DNA from 2 places in the Streptomyces sp. NPDC003248 genome. Region 2 is predicted to be linked to the other one. Evidence: riboswitches for the same ligand, from Rfam matches in the RefSeq annotation. Region 2 holds a riboswitch; the other holds the start of a gene.
The links. Region 2 has a riboswitch for S-adenosylmethionine ahead of ACZ3KJ_RS26775 (putative leader peptide). Riboswitches for the same ligand answer to the same signal wherever they lie in the genome.
Positions count from the first base shown of each region.

Region 1: another riboswitch for S-adenosylmethionine. It lies ahead of ACZ3KJ_RS04320 (aminotransferase class V-fold PLP-dependent enzyme); the one in region 2 lies ahead of ACZ3KJ_RS26775 (putative leader peptide).

Region 1 covers NZ_JBVHDT010000001.1:1,016,622-1,021,678, forward strand. Annotated here, with positions in the region: gene qcrB (cytochrome bc1 complex cytochrome b subunit) at 1-830, shown strand, start outside; gene trpD (anthranilate phosphoribosyltransferase) at 976-2,040, shown strand; SAM riboswitch class IV at 2,119-2,235, shown strand; gene ACZ3KJ_RS04320 (aminotransferase class V-fold PLP-dependent enzyme) at 2,419-3,780, shown strand; gene ACZ3KJ_RS04325 (Lrp/AsnC family transcriptional regulator) at 3,912-4,193, opposite strand; gene ACZ3KJ_RS04330 (rhomboid family intramembrane serine protease) at 4,190-4,936, opposite strand.
Region 2 covers NZ_JBVHDT010000013.1:84,192-89,248, forward strand. Annotated here, with positions in the region: gene ACZ3KJ_RS26765 (ABC transporter permease) at 1-558, opposite strand, end outside; gene ACZ3KJ_RS26770 (ABC transporter substrate-binding protein) at 562-2,181, opposite strand; gene ACZ3KJ_RS26775 (putative leader peptide) at 2,389-2,520, opposite strand; SAM riboswitch class IV at 2,540-2,653, opposite strand; gene ACZ3KJ_RS26780 (porin PorA family protein) at 3,078-4,118, shown strand; partial or broken gene ACZ3KJ_RS26785 (universal stress protein) at 4,306-4,671, shown strand.

The DNA.
Region 1 (5,057 bases), on a different contig from region 2:
GAGGCTTCTTCTTCCTGGTCTTCGGTCTGATCGCGGCGCTCGCCGGCATCGCGTCCGTCAACCCGATCTGGGCCCTGGGCCCGTACCGTCCGGACCAGGTGTCCACCGGCGCCCAGCCCGACTGGTACATGGGCTTCGCCGAGGGTCTGGTCCGCGCCATGCCGGGCTGGGAGATCAACTTCTGGGGTCACACGCTGGTCCTCGGCGTGTTCATCCCGCTGGTGCTCTTCGGTCTGTTCCTCGGTGTGATCGCCCTCTACCCGTTCATCGAGTCTTGGGTCACCGGCGACAAGCGCGAGCACCACATCCTGGACCGCCCGCGCAACGCCCCGACCCGTACGGCCTTCGGTGTCGCCTGGGTCACCGGCTACATGATCATGCTGATCGGCGGTGGCAACGACATCGTCGCCACCCACTTCCACCTGTCGATCAACGCGGTCACCTGGTTCGTCCGGATCGGCTTCTTCGTCGGCCCGGTCATCGCCTTCGTCGTCACCAAGCGGATCTGCCTCGGCCTCCAGCGCCGCGACAAGGACAAGGTGCTGCACGGTCGCGAGACCGGCACCATCAAGCGCCTGCCGCACGGTGAGTTCATCGAGGTGCACGAGCCGCTCAGCCAGGAGCAGCTCTACACGCTCACCGCGCACGAGCAGTACGCGCCGGCCGAGATCGGCCCGACGGTCGACGAGAACGGCGTCGAGCGCAAGGTGAAGCGCACCGAGAAGGTCCGCGCCAAGCTGAGCGAGGCGTACTACGGCGAGGAGAGCCAGATCGCCAAGCCGACCGTCGAGGAGTACAGGGAGATCACGAGCGGCCACGGCCACCACTGATCACTGCGTCGCCACGCAACCGCAGAAGGGCCCCGTCCGGTGTTCGGACGGGGCCCTTCGCCGTTCCCCGTGGCTGGATAGGGTGGGACCCGTTGAGACGCGTGTCCCGTCGGAGCGGGACCACCATGACACCCAGGAGCGGCTTATGAGCGCTGTGACCCCCGCTGGAGGCGACACCGCGGCGGGCCGTTCCTGGCCCGTCCTGCTGAACGGTCTGCTGGACGGCCGGGACCTCTCCTCGGAGGAGACCGCCTGGGCCATGGACGTGATCATGCGCGGCGAGGCGACCGACACCCAGATCGCCGCCTTCGTGGTGGCGCTGCGGGCCAAGGGCGAGACCGTGGCGGAGATCAACGGTCTCGTACGGACGATGTACGAGCACGCCAACCTGATCGAGGTGCCCGGCCCCACCGTCGACATCGTCGGCACCGGCGGCGACGGCGCGAAGACGGTGAACATCTCCACCATGGCGTCGATCGTCGTCGCCGGAACCGGCGCGAAGGTCGTCAAGCACGGCAACCGGGCCGCCTCCTCCGCGTCCGGGGCATCGGACGTCCTGGAGCAGCTGGGCGTCAATCTGGAGCTGACGCCGCAGCGGGTGAGCGAGGTGGCCGAGGAGGCCGGGATCACCTTCTGCTTCGCGGTCAAGTTCCACCCGGCGCTGCGCCACGCGGGCGCCGCCCGCAAGCAGCTGGGTGTCCGCACGGTGTTCAACGTCCTCGGCCCGCTCACCAACCCCGCCCGGGTGCGTGCCCAGGCGGTCGGGGTCGCCGACCCGCGCATGGCGCCGATCGTCGCCGGCGTCTTCGCCGAGCGCGGCCACTCGTCGCTGGTGTTCCGGGGCGACGACGGTTTCGACGAGCTGACCACCACCTCCACCTCCCGGGTGTGGATCGTCCGCGACGGCAAGGTGACCGAGGAGACCTTCGACCCGCGGCACGTCGGCATCGAGCTGGTGTCCGTCGAGGCGCTGCGCGGCGCCGACCCCTCGTACAACGCGCAGGTCGCGCGCCGGCTGCTGGAGGGCGAGCGGGGGCCGGTGCGGGACGCCGTCCTGCTGAACGCCGCGGCGGCGCTGATGGCGCTGGAGCCGACGGACGCACCGCTGGCCGAGCAGATCCGCGCCGGCATGGAGAAGGCGGCGCGGTCCCTCGACTCCGGTGCGGCCGCGCGGGTGCTGGAGCGCTGGGTGGCGGCCAGCAACGCCTGACGACAGGGCCTGGGAAGCGGTCCCGCGATCCGGACAGGAGTTGCGGGACCGCGATCGTTTACCGTACTTTCCTCCTCAGGTCATGAGTGACAGTCATGAGGCCCCGGCCGACTGTCCGGCAACCCTCCGTCCGTGGCGGGGTGCCCCGGGTGAAGACCAGGCCGTGGGCAGCAAGGCCCACGGCAAGCGCGGACCCCTCGCACGCTTTTGATTCAGCGGCGGGGCAGGGGTCCTGGTCGTCGAGGAGCCTCCCGTGAGCAAGCGAATGCGATAGGGCCGCAGAGCCCCGCCTCCGCATACCCCTCTTTCCTCTTCCCTCCGTGCCGTCGACGCGCTGTCCGGCACGGCGGTTCGACGCGTCCTCACGGGAGTTCCGCCATGTCCGTCTCCACCGCTGCCTCCGCCCAGTCCGTTTGTGCCCCGCTGCCCGTTCTGGGCCGGGATGTCACCGTGCCGCTCGTCACCGGCGGGGAGGTCACCTACGCCGCGCTCGACTACGCGGCCAGCGCCCCCGCCCTCCAGCGCGTCTGGGACGACGTGGCGGCCTACGCCCCGTACTACGGCAGCGTCCACCGCGGCGCCGGCTACCTCTCCCAGCTGTCCACGGACCTCTTCGAGAACGCCCGCCGGACGGTCGCGGAGTTCCTCGACTGCCGCGACGACGACCAGCTGGTCTTCACCCGCTCCACCACGGACTCCCTGAACCTCCTCGCCGCCGCCCTCCCCGCCGGCTGCCAGGTCTTCGTCTTCGAGACCGAGCACCACGCCTCGCTGCTGCCCTGGAAGGACGCCCGGGTCACCTACCTCGACGCCCCGCGCACCCCGCGCCAGGCCGTCGAGACCCTGGAGCGCGCGCTCGCCGAGCGCGACCCGTACGGCCCGGCCCTGGTCTGCGTGACCGGCGCCTCCAACGTCACCGGCGAGCTGTGGCCGGTGCGCGAGCTGGCCGCCGCCGCCCACGCCCACGGAGCCCGGATCGTCCTGGACGCCGCCCAGCTGGCCCCCCACCACCCGGTGTCCGTGCGCGACCTCGACGTCGACTGGGTCGCCTTCTCCGGGCACAAGCTGTACGCCCCGTTCGGCTCCGGCGTCCTGGCCGGCCGCGCCGACTGGCTGCGCGCCGCCGAGCCGTACCTGGCCGGCGGCGGCGCCAGCCGCAAGGTCACCCGGCGCGAGGACGGGGGAGTGGACGTGGAGTGGCACGACAGCGCCGCCCGGCACGAGGCGGGCTCGCCGAACGTCATCGGCGCCTACTCCATCGCCTCCGCCTGCAAGACCCTGACGGAGGCGGGCTTCGACACGCTGGTCGCCCGGGAGCGGTACCTCGTCGAGAAGGTGCGTGCGGGGCTGGCCGAGGTCCCCGAGGTGCGCGTGCTGTCCCTCTTCGGCGACGACGCCCCCCGCGTCGGCGTGATCTCCTTCGTCGTCGAGGGCTGGAACAGCTCCCACTTCGCCGCCGCCCTCTCCGCCGAGTACGGCATCGGCGTCCGCGACGGCCTCTTCTGCGCCCACCCCCTCGTCCGCACCCTCCTCGGCAGCGACCCGCGCAGCCAGGGCGAGTGCGGCGCCCCCGAGGCGGCGCCGGGCGAGAAGTCCCTCAACGCGATCCGGGTGAGCTTCGGCGCGGGGACGCCGGACGAGCACGTGGAGCGTTTCGTGACCGCGGTGAAGGAACTGGTCGGGAGCGGCGCCAAGTGGCAGTACCGCACGGAGGACGGCCGCTGCGTCCCGGCGGTGTGAGGCAGCCGACGTCAGGGACAGCACCGCAGGGGCGCGGGGCCGTGTCGACATGCGGCTCCGCCGCGTGGGCGCGACCAGCCACAGCCGACCGGCAGCCGCACACACGCTCCGCGCCCCCAGGCGCTCCCGCGCTAAGAGTCCAGCCCGATGGCGAACGCAGCCTCGAGATCATGCTGCGAGTACGTCCGGAAAGCGACATGCGTGTCCGTCGCCTCGACGCCGGGGATCTTGCTGATCCGCCCGGGGATCACCTCGGCGAGGTCCTCGTGCCGCCGCACCCGCACCATGGCGATCAGGTCGTACGTCCCGGTGACGGAGAAGACCTCGCTCACGGACTCCAGCGAGGCGATCGACTCGGCGATCTCGGGGATCCGGTCCACGCTGGTCTTGATCAGGACGATCGCGGTGATCACGGCTGGTTCTCTCCCTCGGGGGCCGGGGCTCGGGCGGCTTTCACTCTAGTCGTCCCGTTGCGCCCGGCCCACGCGCAGCCGAAGCCCAGGCCGAAGCCCAGCAGGTGGGCCAGGTAGGCCACGCCCGGCCCCGGGCCCGCCCGCCCCGCCGCCAGCCATTGCAGGGCCGCCCAGAAGGGCAGCACCACCCACGCCGGGAAGCGCAGCGGCAGGAAGAGCAGGAACGGCAGGAGACTGGTGACGCGCGCCCGGGGAAAGAGGTGGAGGAACGCGCCGAGCACCGCGGAGATGGCCCCCGAGGCGCCGACCAGGGACTGCCCGGAGCCGGCGTGGGCGGCGGCGTAGCCGAGCAGGGCCAGGTAGCCGCAGCCGAGGTAGAAGAGGGCGAAGCGGAGGCGGCCCATCCGGTGCTCGGTCATCGTCCCGAAGACGTGGAGGAACAGCATGTTGCCCAGCAGGTGCACCCAGCTGCCGTGGACGAAGAGGGCCGTGGCGGGGGTGAGGGCGGCGCGCGCGGACCCCTCGAACAGCTCGGCCGGGATCACCCCCCACCGGCGGAAGTAGGCGCGCCGGACGGCCGGCAGCTCCTCCGCGGTGCCGTACCCCGCGTCGAGGCCCGAGGCGGGGCCGGCCAGGAAGATCACACAGCACAGGGCGATCAGTCCGTACGTCACCGGCGCCGCCGGCCGCCGGACCGCTCTGCCCACGCTCCGGCTGACGGCGCCGCTCCAGTCCCTGATCATGAGTACAGAGCATGACGTAACGGGACGTACGTCCATGGACCGCCTCGCCGCCGTGGACGGATGGGCGGCGAGTACCCGCCAGGCCGTAGGGTTACGAGCCACACGGACCGGGGAGCCCTTG
Region 2 (5,057 bases):
CGCCAGCGTCAGGGCCGGCAGCACCAGGCCGCCCAGCCCGTCGTTGCCGAACGCCGGGAACCAGTGGAGCCGGAAGGAGAACGCCTCGACGAGCAGCAGGCCCACCCAGAACGTCGGGACCGACACCCCGAGCGGGGGCAGCGACAGCAGCAGCTGCCGCAGCGACCGCCGCGAGGTGTACGTCGCCACCACCGCGAGACCGCCGCCGAGCACCACCGCGAGCAGCAGCGCGGCACCGGTCAGCTGGAGTGTCTGCGGCAGCGCGTCGGCCAGCGTGGAGGTCACCGGGCGGCCGGTGGAGACCGCGTCGCCGAAGTCCCCGCGCACGGCCCGTCCGAGATACTCGGCGTACTGCGCGAGCACCGGCTTGTCGAAGCCGTACTCGTGCCGCAGCGCGGCGAGTTGGGCCGGGTCGACCTGCCCGGAGTCCATCCCGGCACCGGCCATCGCGGTGACCGGGTCACCGGGCAGGTAGTCCAGCACCAGGAACGACACCGTGTAGGCCGCCCACAGCACCCCGACCGCCTGGGCCAGCCGTTTGATCACATAGCGGCGCATACGCTAGCCGATCCAGGTGTCGTGCAGCTGGATCCGGCTGCCCGAGTCGAAGGCGAGGTCGTGCACCTTCTTCGACACGCCCAGCTGGGTCTGGAGCTCCACCACCGGCACGTTGTACGCGTTCCGCACGAGCAGTTCCTGCGCCTCGGCCACCAGCTGCCCGCGCCGGGCGGTGTCCGTGGTCGCGGCCTGCCCGGACAGCACCGTGTCCAGTGAACTGGCGGGCAGCCGGTAGAAGTTGCCCAGCCGGGTGGAGAAGGAGCTGCGCAGGATGTCGGGGTCGGAGCGGGTCACGTTGCCCCACACCACGTCGAAGTCACCCGACTGGAGCGTGGTGGCGAACTGGCTGACCTGGAGCTGCTTGAGCACCACGTCGACGCCGACGGCCTTCAGCTGCTGCTGGACCAGCTCCAGTGCCGGCTGGTTGGTGGTCGCGTTGGGGAACCAGGTGATGGTCAGGCTCAGCTTCTTGCCGTCCTTGGTGCGGACGCCGTCGCCGCCCGCCTTCCAACCGGCCGCGTCCAGCAGGGACTTCGCCTTGGCCGCGTCGAACGCGAGGTCCGCGGAGAGGTCGGTGTAGTCGGGTGTGGTGTGGGCCAGGACACTGGTCGCCGGCTCGGTGCCGGTCGGGAAGACGGTGTCGGCGATCTGCTTCCGGTCGACGGCGGCCAGGATCGCCTGGCGCACCTTGGTGTCCTTCAGCACGGGCCGCGCGTTGTTGAGCCCCAGTCCGAACACCACACCGGGGTTGGCCCGGCGCTGGAGGGTGACCTGACCGCCCTTGAGCGCCGCCTCGTTGGCCTTGCCGACGCCGCTGATCGCGTCCACCTGCCCGGACTGGAGGCTGCCGGCCCGGACACCCGCCTCGGGCACGACCTTGAACACCAGCTTGTCCAGGTAGGCCTCGCCCTTCTTGGACCACAGCGAGGAGCCCCAGTCGTACCCGGTGCGCTTGGCCAGGGTGATCGACTGGTTCTGCACGTACTGCTTCAGCACGAACGGTCCGGACCCGATCACGCCGTCGCTGCACTTCTGCTGCGGGCTCTTCTTCGCGCTCGCCGACGACTCGATGCCCAGCGAGTGGGTCGACGTCGCCTGGAGGAACTGCGCGTTGGGCTCCTTGAAGGTCACCCTGACGGTGAGCGGGTCCACCACGGTGGTGCTCTTGACGCCGCTCAGATAGCCCTGGGCGAGGGACCCCAGGGCGCCGAGCTTCGGCACCGCGTCGAAATTGTCCTTCACCACCTGGGCGGTCAGCTCGGACCCGTCGCTGAAGGTGACCCCCGACCGCAGATGGAACGTGAACGTCGTCGCCTCGGAGTCGACGTCCCAGCTCTCGGCCAGCCACGGCACGATCTTGCCGGTCTCGGGGTCCTGGTCGGTCAGGGAGTCCACGGTCTGGCGCACCGAATAGATGCTCTCGTTGCTGCCGACCTGCTGCGGGTCCACGCAGCCGGAGTCGGAACCCACCGCGAAGGTCAAGGTGCCGCCGGACGTCGGCCGGCCGGTTCCGCTGCCGGAGCCGTCGGCGCCCGACCCGCAGGCGGTCAGCAGAACACTGGTGGTCAGCAGGGCGGCCAGGGGCGCCCATCGAGAGGCTCTGAAATCCGGGAGTGCTGTCACGGAGGGGTTCTCCTACTCGTGTCACCAGGCACGGGGTGCTGTGTGGGGCACGGCCGTGCATGGGCGTGCGGCCCCGGCCGGATCGACACCGGCGGTGGGGGAGCGCTGTACAGACGGGGGTCAGGGACGGCACCGGGAACGGCGCCGGGAAAAGCACGAAGCACGCGTGGGCCGGTGACGGACGTCAGCCGGCGGCGGACGAGCTCGTCAGGGCCGACAGAGGCAGCTGGTCGAGCGCTTCAGATCGATGTGGCGCCGGCGTGAGAGCCGGGAGAACGCTGTGGCGTCGGCGAAGGGGACAGCCAGGTCAACGCCGTGTCGCACGCCTGTCCTCCCCATCTCCGGCCCCCGTCCCGGGGCCACGCGCTTGCGGGAATCGTCGGTGATCCCGCCGGGCTTTCACCTGGAGCACCCCACCGCGTGGGAGGGTTGCCGGTCAGCGAGCCAGGGCTTGACGCTGACACTCAATGCCGGTCGCGATGGTACGGAGCGGTCTTGTCGTACGTCAATGCCGTACGGGGGCGCCGACCTGTCCGCCCCCGACCCGGACGGGCCGCTGCCCGACATCGAGCCCGGCGAGGACGAACTCGACGCCCGACGCGGCACGATCGCGGTCGCGCACCGCACCGGCCGAGCGGCCCTGATCCGCAAGTGGCGCGAGCCGGCGACCGAACGGGGTCTGTCCGTACGGCAGGACTCACCGGAAGTTGTTTATCGATCGCTCAGTCTAGGAAGAGGTCCCCATCGATCCGTGGCTCGATCTGTTGAATTCGATCACCCTGAATGCCAATAAGCCACTCATGGTCGGATGTGTTGACGGCATCATCCGACCCCCCTACCTTCTTAGCGCTCGCTAAGTTCTTTTCCGTCTGCGGAAGCTCCCCTGAGGAGAAGTCATGCGAAGAACCAGCTGGGTACTGACCGGATCGGCGGTGATTCTGGTGGCGGCCTCGGCCGTCACACGGTTCACGGTCTATCCCGCACTGCACCAGGTGCCGGCCGACGCCAAGAGCACTTTCCGGTACGAGGGCACGGCCACGCTGCTCAACGCGACAGCCCTTCAGGCGGGTGACCCGGGCAAGGCCTTCCTCAAGGACGTGCCTGTCACCTTGGACCGCAGTATCGAGGTCGAAGACACACACGGCCGGACGGCCCTGGTCTCCGACGACGCGGTGCTGCGCGGTCCGAACGGCGCGGAGTTGAGCACCTCCACGCATCTGTGGGCGCTGGACAGGCGCGACCTCACCGAGCGTGCCGCACCGGCGGGTTCCGGGGCCGAGAAGCACGAGGGACTCGTCCTTTCCTGGCCTCTGGAACCCGAGAAGCGGGACTACCGGTTCTGGGACACCGGTACGCGCAGCGTGTTCCCGGCGACCTACGAGGGCGCGCAGTCCGTCAACGGCCGCGAAGCCTACGTGTACGCCATCACGTCCGACGGGCCCCTTGCCGACCCCGCCACACTGAAGGCCCTGCCGCCCGCCTTGCCCCGGGAAGCGGTGGTGGGCCTGGTCTCCGCCCTGCCGGAGGCGCAACGCCCGCCACAGCAGACACTGGACGCACTTCCGGCAACGGTACCGCTGACCTACACGACTGCCACGAAGCGGCAAGGCTGGGTCGACGCGGAGACCGGGCTGTCACTGGACGGCACGCTGCATCAGACGGTTCTCGCGCGGACACAGAGCACGGAGGGGCCGGTGACGCTCTTCCCCGTGAGCGATGTCGACGTCCGCGGCGCCCAGGCTTCGGTGCGGCACCAGACCGACGACGCGACCACGACCGCCCGGCTGCTGTGGCTCCTCCGCACGGGTGGCCCGCTCGCCCTGCTGGCCGTGGCCCTGCTGCTCACAGCCCTGGCCCTGTGGCTGGCCCGCCGCAGGGTCCGCTCGGCCACCGGCGCCGACGAGACCGACACGGGAGTCCCGACCGCGGCGCTGTGAGGCGGGCAGAGCGTGGGTCCTCGGCAGGTGTGGTGAAACCGTGGCGTGGCGGTGTCCGGTGGCACGGGTGAGGCTGGAAGGAGCGTGAACCGTCGGCGGCGCGGAGTTCACCTGGAGGCGCCATGGCTGATGCGGACGGGCGTCGGCCGATCGTGGTGGGCGTCGGCCCCGATCCTTCGCGGCGGCTCATGCGGCCGCGGCGGTGGACGCGGCGTTCGAGGAGGCGGCTCTGCGCGGAGCGCTCCTGAGGGCCCCGTACGTGTGGCATCCGCCGGTCTTCGGTGTCCTGGACGAGGCCGCCACCGTGCGGGAACGCCGCCGTGTGCTGTCCGAGACGGTCGCGGGCCGCACGGCGGCGTACCCCGACGTGGAGCTGCACCACGAAGTCGTCCGCGGCCACCCGGTGCACGTCCTGACCGAAGCCTCGGAACACGCGCTGGGCCTGGTCGTGGGAACCCGGGGGCGCGGTGGATTCAAGGGAATGCCGCGCGGCTCGGTGAGCCAGGGGGTCCTGCACCACGCCCACTGTCCCGTCATCGCGGTCCCCGTGTGAGCCGCATGAGTGACCGACCTGCGCAGCGGGTCGGATGGAACGCACCGGTACGGACCCGCGGGTGTCTCGCGGAGGCAGGGACAAGGCGAGGGCGCTGCGTGCCGCAGCCGCCCTGCCGGTGGGCACCACTCGGCCTCGCCGGCGGCCCGGTGGGCAGCGGCCGGGCTCCCGGACGAGCCGTCGGGGCTCACCGTGACGACCGGCCGCATGGCAGCGGCCTCCGTCTCGTAGGAAGCTGGGAAGGACACCGCGAGGGTGGACGCATCCGGTCGCGCGGGTGGTCCGGGTCTCGCGGTACCGCATGATGCGCCGTGTCCCGTCGCGGTCGTTCCCCGCAGGCGACCGACGTGCCCGCGAGCGGTGAGGACGGACCGGGCTCGGCGGCC